DNA from 3 places in the Arthrobacter sp. Sr33 genome. Region 3 is predicted to be linked to each of the others. Evidence: riboswitches for the same ligand, from Rfam matches in the RefSeq annotation. Region 3 holds a riboswitch; each other region holds the start of a gene.
The links. A riboswitch is a leader RNA that binds a small molecule or an ion and turns the genes downstream of it on or off. The one in region 3 is predicted to bind S-adenosylmethionine.
Positions count from the first base shown of each region.

Region 1 (3,270 bases), on a different contig from region 3:
ACAGCCGGAGCGGGCACGTAGAATCCAACGGACAGCAGCAAAAAAATGAAAGACAATGCTTCTACTGCCCGAGCGACAGCGAGGACCTTCCTGATCCGGGAAACGCCCCAAACGTTTCTGTCATGGCCGCGACGGCGTTTCCTAGGCGGGCGACGGACTGGGGTTTCCTGGCGGCTCGTAGGCGGTTCCATCGCGGAGCATAGCCCACAGGACGTTGAGCCGGCGTCTGGCCAGGGAAAGCACGGACTGAACGTGAGTCTTGCCTTCTGCACGTTTGCGGTCGTAGTAAGTCCTGGACGCGGTCGAACTTCGCAGACTCGACATAGCCGCCATGTAACAGGCCCGAAGAAGACGCCGGTCATATCGCCTCGGTCTGTGGTGGTTGCCCCGTATCCGACCGGAATCTTTCGGCGCCGGCGCGAGACCCGCGACTCCGGCAAGCCGGTCGACGCTTTCGAAAACGGACAGATCACCGCCTATAGCGCCAAGGAATTCCGCTCCGAGCAGGGGTCCGAAGCCTGGCATGCTGAGCATGATCTCTGCCTGGTGGTGTTCGCGGAAGCGCTCGGCTATCAGCGTGTCCAAGGCGTCGATCTGGTTCTGAATATCCAGGACTTCCTGCGCGAGCTCGGCGACCATCGGCGCACCGATCCGCTGGGCGGCAACGGTGGTGTACTGGGATTTCGCGGCCGTTACGGCCCTTTCTGACACATCGGCGCTGCTGCGGGCGCCCTGGCTACTAAGCCAGGCGTGAAGGCGTTTCTGTCCGAGCCGACGCAGCGCATCGGGGGTCTGGTATCTCGTGAGCAGCAACAGCCCGGCCTTGGATCTGCTGTAGTCAAAGGCCTGTTCGAGGGCGGGAAAGTATTCCAACAACTGTGCACGCAAGCGGTTGATCGCGCGAGTGCGGTCGCAGGCCTTGTCCGTGCGGCGGGCGGTAAGGATCCGCAGATCCACGCTGATGTCATCCCCGGTACGAACCGGTTGCAGATCCCGACGCATCCGGGCCTGGTCAGCGATCACCGCGGCATCCTTCGCATCGGTCTTGCCGTCCCCACGGTAAGTCCTAGAAGCGTGATGTACCGTGCGTCCTGGAATGTAGAGCACGTGCTGGTCATGGGCTACAAGCAGTGCGATCAGCAGTGCAGCCCCACCGTGGTTCAGATCCACGGCCCAAACCACCTCTCCCCCACTATCAAGCGCCGCGACGCTTCCCATCAAATCCAGCAGATCTGTCTCGTCATTGGCCACCCTCTGAGAGAACAAACGGGCTCCCTCAGCGTCAATGACCACGCAGTGGTGATGGGTTTTGCCGGCGTCTATCCCGGCCCACAGTTGCGACAAAGCGCTCTCCCTTCATCGTTCGAATATGAAGCCCAGCAGATAACCTCGCCGTCGTGTCCTTATCCAGCGATCATCTTCTTGTCGCGTCTCTCAATCAGCGGTCGGGCCATCGTCGAAGCAACAGGCGGCCAATCCTTCGAAGCCGTGACAACCGTCCGGCACAGCAGCAAAAGCCATACCCATCACCCCTGGGTAGCCAAGACACTACAACTGCCCTGCAAACTACCTGCTCAACAACATAAGGACAGCAGCAAAAAAGAGAGTGGTTTCCGGCGACGACCGGTCGGGAGCGCCGGCTGTCAGCCCGAACGGTAGTGAGGCCCGTTTAGTGGGCTTGTGTCCTAGGCTCGCTCTGCGGGGATATCTGGCGCGTAAGTTAGCGTGCGTGCAGGTAGTGGCGTAGATACGCCGCCTGGGAGCGTTTCGACTTCATGGCTGCACTCCTTTGTCACACGCCGTAATTCCAACTGTGGAAGTTGCGTGAATCAAACCGGACCGGCTTTAGTTGTGTACGACCATCCCGAGCGGCCGAGAGATCTGGATCGATGACGCCGCAGCAACCCATTGGAGCCTCAGGCTTCGATAAGGTGCTACCGCCAGACCGATGGAGAGTGAAATGACTGTACCTACCGCGTCCGCTAATAAGGCAAGCGCTGAACGGGACCCTGGCCAGTGGCTCAAAAGTGTCCGGGCCACGGGCAGGTGGGAAGGCTCAATGACCACCCTCGTTGAAACTCGAGGGTTTACCTTCCGGACCGATGAGCCTGTTGCTGTGGGCGGGAACGACAAATCCCCAACTCCCATGCAGTATGTGGTTGGAGCGGTCAACGGCTGCGTCACCGTAGTTATCGAAACCGTGGCACGGGAACTGGGCATCGTCGTTGAAGCCATCGATACCTCTTCCCAAGCTCAGCAGGACGTTCGGGGATTCCGGGGGACGGCGGACGTCTCCCCTCATTTTAAGAATTTCGCGTTGACGGTGAATCTGCGCACGCCGGTTCCAGAATCAGAGTTGGATACCTTCAAGCGGCAGGTCGAAAAGCGGTGTCCGGCCATCAACTTGGTGCGAGACGCAGGTGTTGACTTTAACCTCGTATGGCTGATTTCCGGGGCGGAGGCATGACCAGCGCGGGACTTTGGACGCTCGGCCTTGCCGTCGGGTACACGCTACTTCTGGCTTTGACGAGCCGGGCCGCTCGTAACCGGGCAGATCATGGGGAGGGCTTCTTCGTCGGTAGCCGGACCTTCAGCCCGTGGACCGTGGCGTTTTGTATTACGGGCCTGTTTTCAGGATCCTCCTATATCGCCATCATGGAGCTGAGCTACCGAACAGGGATATCAGCTATCTGGTATGGAGTGGCGGAAACGGTGCAGGTTCTCCTTATCGCCCTGATTCTCGTCAAGCCGTTGCGCAAACGCTTGGTGGTAACGGTGACTGGAATGATCGGGGAGCGGTTCGGTCGTAAAGCCCAGGCGATTGCAGGGTCAATCACGGCGTTGACCTTCCCCATGTGGTCAGTGGCGACGGCCATCGCTTTTGCCTCCGCGCTGCACGCTCTCACCGGTCTTTCAATCCACGCCGCCATCATCGTGACGGCGTTGTTGCTCCTTGTGTTCCTCTCCGCAGGCGGAATGCGAGCTGTTGCCTTCACCCAGACCGCCAACTGTGTGGTTTTCATCGGCATGCTCGCCGTTGGAATCCTCGCATTCTTTATCAATCCGGGCATCGATGGCATCCGCCAGCTTGCCGTGGATCAGCCGGAGATGCTGGATATGTCCTCGGCGGGAGTGACATTGATTGCCGCCTGGTTCGGTACTTTCATTGTCAATGTTCTTCTGGCGCAGGCCGCCTTCCAGATGACCATGTCCTGCCGCACACCCGAAGACGGCCGCAAGGGCATGCTCTACGCTGCGGGTCTCGGCATC
Region 1 is NZ_JBTNDD010000014.1:7,792-11,061, forward strand. Features, by position in the region: gene ACX80T_RS15320 (IS110 family RNA-guided transposase) at 142-1,344, opposite strand; SAM riboswitch class I at 1,857-1,955, shown strand; gene ACX80T_RS15325 (OsmC family protein) at 2,060-2,467, shown strand; gene ACX80T_RS15330 (sodium:solute symporter family protein) at 2,440-3,270, shown strand, end outside.
Region 1: another riboswitch for S-adenosylmethionine. It lies ahead of ACX80T_RS15325 (OsmC family protein); the one in region 3 lies ahead of sfnG (dimethylsulfone monooxygenase SfnG).

Region 2 (3,270 bases), 520 kb from region 3:
GCAGTCCGCCGAGGCCGCCAAAGAACAGGCTGAACCCGACAATGTAGAGGGTCTCGTAAGTGGCGACCCACAGCTCCGGGGTGAGGTCAATGAGGGAATCCATCAGCTGAGCTCCTTCACAGTGATGCGACCGGACAGCCCGGTCAGCGCAGCGTCGACCGCGCCGTCGGGCCCGGTGAGTGCGAGGGTGAGATGGCCGAATGCGCGGCCCCGAATGTCGTTGATGCCGCCGTAGATCAGTTCGAACTCGACGCCGGCGGCCGCCAACTCGAGGAACACCGAGGCTTGCGAGGAGTCGCCGTCCCGGAAGGAGAAGGTGACGATCCGGCCGGTGTGCCGCTCCTGGAGAACCGCGAGTTCGTCGGGTGAGGGGATCCCCCGGACCACGGTGGAAACGAACCGTTGGGATGAGGCCTCGCGCGGATTGGAGAAGACGTCGAACACATCACCCTGCTCCACGATCCGGCCGCTGTCCATCACCGCCACCTTCGTGGCGAGGGTCTGGATGACGTCCATTTCGTGGGTGATCACCACTATGGTGATGCCCAACTCCTCATTGACCCGCCGTAGCAGGCGCAGCACCTCATGGGTGGTCTCGGGGTCCAACGCAGACGTCGCCTCATCGGCGAGCAGGATTTTTGGCGAGGTGGCGAGTGCCCTGGCGATGCCGACGCGCTGTTTCTGGCCGCCGGACAGCTGTTCGGGGTAGTTGGAGGCCTTATCGGCCAGTCCCACAAAGTCGAGGAGTTCGGTGACGCGCGCCTGGATTTCGTCGCGGCTTTTCCCAGCGACGCGCAGGGGGTAGGCGACGTTGTTCCAGACTGTTTTGGCGTTGAACAGGTTGAACTGCTGGAAGATCATCCCGATGTCGAGACGTAGTTTGCGCAGTTGCCGGTCCGGGACGTTGGTGACCTGCTGGCCGTCGACAATGATGGTGCCGCTGCTGGCCTTTTCGAGAGCGTTGATCAGGCGGACCAGGGTGCTTTTCCCGGCCCCCGAGTAGCCGATGATCCCGTAGATCTCTCCAGCCTCGATGTCGAGGCTGACGTTGTCAATCGCGTGCACGGGAGCGTCGCCGCGGCGGCCCGGAGGGAAGCTTTTGGTAACTCCCTGCAGGGAAATGAGTGGCATGGTTTTCCTTGATAAACGGCCCTGCGGCCAGCCGGGACCGCCAGCTGGCCGCAGGGCAGGGAGGGCTGGTTAGCCTTGGGCGCGGGTGTCTTCCTCGACGGTGTCGAGGGTGGTCTGCAGCTCATCGGGGGTGACCTGAAGGAACTCGGCGGTCCCGCCGGAGGTCTCCTGGACGGCGTCCTGCACCTCCTGGTTTTCCTGGTAGATGCTGATCAGCTTCTGGTACGTCTCGTTGCCCTCTTCGCCGGCGCGGGCGGCGAACACGTTCACGTACGCGACGGCGGCAGGATCGGTCGGATCGTCCTGGGCAATGGCGTCCTCGAAGTTCAGGCCAGCGTCCTGGACAAAGTCGTTATTGATGATGGCGGCGGCGACGTCGGGCAGCGAGGTGGGGGTCAGCGACGCTTCGAGCGTGGTGACGGTGACCTTGGACGCGTCCTCATCAATGTCGTCGATCGTCGAGAAGGCGCTGCCGCCGTCGTCGAGCACCACCAGACCGGCGGACTGAAGGACCAGCAGCCCGCGGGCGAGGTTGCTCTCGTCGTTGGGGACAGCAACCGTCGATCCTTCGGGGATCTCCTCCACCGACCCGTACTGGGTTGAGTACAGGCCCAGCGGGTAGATGGCCGTGGAGCCGATCGGGGCCAGCTCCTCTCCGCTGGATACGTTGTAGCGGGCCAGGTACACCAGGTGCTGGAACTGGTTGAGGTCCAGTTCACTTTCGCTTAGCGCGGGGTTGGGCTGGGTGTATTCGGCGAAGTCGATGACCTCCAGCTCGATGCCTTCCTCGGCAGCGGCCTCGGTGAGCAGGCCCCATTCCGGGTCGCTGGCGCCGACGACGCCGAGCTTGATGCTTTCATTTCCGGAACCGGACTCGCCCGAACCACCACATGCCACAGTGAGGGCGAGGAATGGGGCAACGGCGATAGTGAGAAGGGTGCGGGATTTCATGGGGGTTTTTCCTTTGAACGGGGTACGTCAGTGGGGTCCGGTCGGCCGATAACACGGGCCAGGCGTTACCACTGGACAGGCAGATAGGCAGGAGTGAAGTGCTGCGATAACTGCAGCGACATTCGGGGAGTTTCCTCGGGGTTACATGCTGGCTCGCTTCAAGATGGCGGGCGGTATCCACGACGACCCCTCGGCGGGGTCAATTCTGGATACGCCGTACTTGCCGTCCGGGGACTTGTTCCGGCGGCCGAATCTTCACCTGGAGCACCCCGCTACGGGAGAGGGTTGCTGGTCAACCGGCCAGGGCCGTTGGTTGACACTCTTGATTCTGGAGATCACGCTAAGGCAGAAAATTTGTTGGGTCAAAACCTGGCCGTTACCGGTCGTCATAAATGACTTGCGCGTACCCGTTCCGTTCATCGGTCGGGCATGCGAGGATCGCCTTCATGGATGAAGAGTCGATCACTCAGGTTCTCGAACAGTATGCTGCAGCCGTATTCGGGAAGGATGTTGATGCCCTGCTGGCCCTGTACGACGACGACGTCCGGGTTTTCGACTTATGGGACGTGTGGAGCCACCAGGGTGCAGACCCGTGGCGGGAATCAGTGGCCGGGTGGTTCGCTTCGGTGGGGGATGAGCGCGTCAGGGTGGACTTCGATGACGTTCAGACTCTGGTTACCGAGGACCTGGCAACCGTGCACGCCATCATCACCTACCGCGACATTGGGCCCGACGACGTCGAACAGGACTCCATGCAGAACCGCCTGACCTGGGTTCTGGGGCGCCGCGATGGTGACTGGAAAATTGTGCACGAGCACACGTCAGCTCCGGTCAACGGCGAGACTTTCAAGGTCAACCTGCAACGCTACTGACCAACCAGTTGGGGTTCTCCCAGGCGCATATTATCGGGCCGCGGAATGAACCACGGTTCGAGGTCCTCCGCCGACATGGGGCGGGTGTAGAAGTAGCCCTGCGCGAGGTCGCAGTCCAGCTCGGTCAGCGCGTGTAGCTGGGCTGGCATTTCAACGCCTTCGGCGACGGCGATCAGGTTCGTGGCGTGGGCGAGCTGGATGCAGGACGCAACAATCGCGTGGTCCTTGCTGTCGGTAGTGAGCCCGGCAATGAAGGAGCGGTCGATTTTCAGTTCGTCGATCGGAAAGCGCTTGAGATAGGTGAGGCTGGAATGGC
Region 2 is NZ_JBTNDD010000001.1:555,377-558,646, reverse strand. Features, by position in the region: gene ACX80T_RS02790 (methionine ABC transporter permease) at 1-103, opposite strand, end outside; gene ACX80T_RS02785 (methionine ABC transporter ATP-binding protein) at 103-1,131, opposite strand; gene ACX80T_RS02780 (MetQ/NlpA family ABC transporter substrate-binding protein) at 1,201-2,082, opposite strand; SAM riboswitch class IV at 2,294-2,410, opposite strand; gene ACX80T_RS02775 (YybH family protein) at 2,529-2,954, shown strand; gene ACX80T_RS02770 (putative bifunctional diguanylate cyclase/phosphodiesterase) at 2,948-3,270, opposite strand, start outside.
Region 2: another riboswitch for S-adenosylmethionine. It lies ahead of ACX80T_RS02780 (MetQ/NlpA family ABC transporter substrate-binding protein); the one in region 3 lies ahead of sfnG (dimethylsulfone monooxygenase SfnG).

Region 3 (3,270 bases):
ACTGGTGCACCGCCGACCTTGCCTGGGTGACCGCCCATACCTACGAGATCTACGGTCCGCTCTCCAACGGCGCCACCCAGGTGATCTTCGAGGGCACTCCCAACACCCCACATCCGGGGCGGCACTTCGAGATCATCCAGCGTTACAAGGTGACCAGCTATTACACGGCCCCCACCCTGATCCGGTCGCTAATGGGCTGGTTCCCGGACGGCGTGCCTGCCAGCTACGATCTGTCCTCGATCCGTCTCCTCGGCACCGTCGGTGAGGCCACCAACCCCGAGGCCTGGCGCTGGTTCAGGGAGCACCTCGGGGCTGGCACCGCACCGGTCGTCGACACCTGGTGGCAGTCAGAAACCGGCGCCACCATCCTCTCTCCCCGCCCCACTGACCCCTCGTTCAAGCCCGGTTCTGCCTCCCGCGCCCTCCCCGGCGTGAGCACCCGGATTGTCGACGACGCCGGAAACCCGGTACCCACCGGTGAGCAGGGCCTGATCGTCGTGGACCGCACCGGACCGGCGATGGCGCGCACCGTCTGGGGCGACCCGCAGCGCTACCTGGATTCCTACTGGCGAAAGTTCGCCGCCCAGGGCTGGTTCCTGGCCGGTGATGGGGCCAGGAACGACGACGACGGCGACACCTGGATCCTCGGCCGGGTCGACGATGTGCTCAACGTGTCAGGCCACCGGCTCTCGACCATCGAGATTGAATCGGCCCTGGTTGCTCACCCGTGGGTGGTCGAGGCCGGCGTCTGTCCGGTCTCCGATCCGCGGACCGGCCATGCGATTGCCGCCTTCGTGGTGCTGGCTGCGTCCCACGGGGCCGGCGCGCACGCGGCGGAGGAGGTGAGCCGGGTCTTGCGGGACCACGTCGCGGCGGTGATCGGGCCGATCGCCAAGCCGGCCGCCGTCGTCGTCGTCGCGGACGTCCCGAAGACCCGGTCCGGCAAGATCATGCGCCGACTCCTGACGCAACTGTTCGAGAACACAACGCTGGGTGACACCACTTCCCTGCAGAACGAGGCGTGCGTGCCCGGCATCGCTGCCGCACTGGCCGCAAGGGCGTCACCGTGACCCCGCCTGCAAACCCCACCGGAGGGACAACCCGCAACGGAGAGCAACAATGTTGGTCGACCGTGAGAGGACTGTCACACTGGTGGGGACCATCCCGAGCGGTTGAGAGATCTGGCTCATTGACACCGCAGCAACCCTGGCCACTGCCCACGGCAGTGACATTAGGGTGCTAATGCCAGGCACGATGGAGGACCACTATGGCTATTGACCTTTCCCAACCCCTGAAGTTCGCGTACTGGGTGCCCAATGTGAGCGGCGGCCTGGTGGTCTCCACCATTGAGCAGCGCACCAGCTGGGACTTCGAGTACAACAAGAAGCTGGCCCGCATCGCGGAGGACGCCGGCTTCGAGTACGCCCTCTCGCAAACCCGGTATGCGGCGTCGTACGGCGCCGACAAGCAGCATGAGGCCACGTCGTTCTCCCTGGCGCTGCTCGGTGCGACCGAAAAGCTGAAGGTGATCGCCGCCGTCCACCCCGGCATGTGGCAGCCCGGAGTCCTGGCGAAGTTCATCATCACCGCTGACCACATCTCCGGTGGTCGGGCGGCGGTGAACATTGTGTCCGGCTGGCTGAAGAGTGAGTTCACCGGGTTCGGGCTGCCGTGGCTGGAGCACGACGAGCGCTACGTCCGCACCGAAGAGTTCATCAGGATCCTCCGCGGCCTCTGGACCGAGCAGAACTTCTCCCAGGCCGGCAAGTATTACAACATTACCGATTTCACCCTCAACCCGCCGCCCGTCGACGTGCCCGGGCGTCCACACCCGGAAATCTTCTTCGGCGGGAACTCGACGGCGGCGCAGGCCACTGCTGGCCGGGTGGCCGACTGGTACTTTTCCAACGGCAAGGACCTCGAGGGATTCAAGGAGAATATCGCCGGCGTGCAGGCCTCAGCGGCCGACGTCGGCCGCGACCCCCGGTTCGGGCTCAACGGTTTTGTGATTGCCCGCGATACCGAGAAGGAAGCCCGCGAGACGCTCCGCGAGATCGTGGCCAAGGCCCACAAACCGGCGGTGGAGGGGTTCCGGGGCGCAGTGCAGGAAGCCGGGGCCTCGACCAAGGATGGCAAGGGCATGTGGGCGGACTCGTCCTTCGAGGACCTGATCCAGTACAACGACGGCTTCAAGACCCAGCTGATCGGCACTCCCGAGCAGATCGCCGAGCGGATCATCGAGTACAAGAAAATCGGCGTGAACCTGATGCTGACCTGCTACCTCCACTTCCAGGAGGAGGTCGAAGCCTTCGGCAAAGACATCCTCCCCATCGTCCGCGAACTCGAAGCGGACCTCGCCCGTAAAGAGGGCCTAGATTTCAATGTTGACAACCAGATTAAGGCAGGTGTCTGATGGCTGATCGCAGCTTCGGTTTCCGTACACGCGCTCTTCACGCGGGTGGCACCCCCGACTCGGCCCACGGCGCCCGAGCGGTACCCATCTACCAGACGACCTCGTTCGTGTTCAAGGACACGAACGACGCCGCCAACCTCTTCGCGCTCCAAAAGTACGGCAACATTTACTCGCGGATCGGCAACCCTACGGTCGCCGCGTTCGAGGAACGGATCGCGTCCCTGGAAGGTGGCATCGGGGCGGTCGCGACGGCGTCGGGCATGAGCGCCGAATTCATCACGTTCGCGGCCCTCTGCCAGGCCGGGGATCATATTGTCGCCGCGTCGCAGCTCTACGGCGGCACGGTCACCCAACTCGATGTAACCCTGCGCCGGTTCGGCATTGACACCACCTTCGTCCCCGGCACGGATCCTGCTGACTATGCTGCGGCCATCCAGGACAACACGAAGGCCGTCTACGCGGAGGTGATCGCGAACCCCTCGGGTGAAATCGCCGACATCCAGGGGCTAGCGAAGATCGCCCACGACGCCGGTGTGCCACTGATCATCGACTCCACCCTGAGCACCCCCTACCTGATCCGGCCCATCGAGCACGGCGCCGACATTGTGATCCACTCCGCCACCAAGTTCATCGGCGGGCACGGGACCACCCTGGGCGGCGTCGTCGTCGAGGCCGGAACCTTCAACTGGGGTAACGGCCGGTTCCCCACCATGACCGAACCGGTCCCGTCCTACGGCAATATCCAGTGGTGGGCCAACTTCGGCGAGTACGGCTTCCTGACCAAGCTGCGCACCGAGCAACTGCGGGACATCGGGCCGTCTCTCTCCCCCATGTCGGCCTTCCAGCTGCTGCAGGGC
Region 3 is NZ_JBTNDD010000001.1:34,870-38,139, forward strand. Features, by position in the region: gene acs (acetate--CoA ligase) at 1-1,070, shown strand, start outside; SAM riboswitch class I at 1,157-1,261, shown strand; gene sfnG (dimethylsulfone monooxygenase SfnG) at 1,268-2,413, shown strand; gene ACX80T_RS00195 (O-acetylhomoserine aminocarboxypropyltransferase/cysteine synthase family protein) at 2,413-3,270, shown strand, end outside.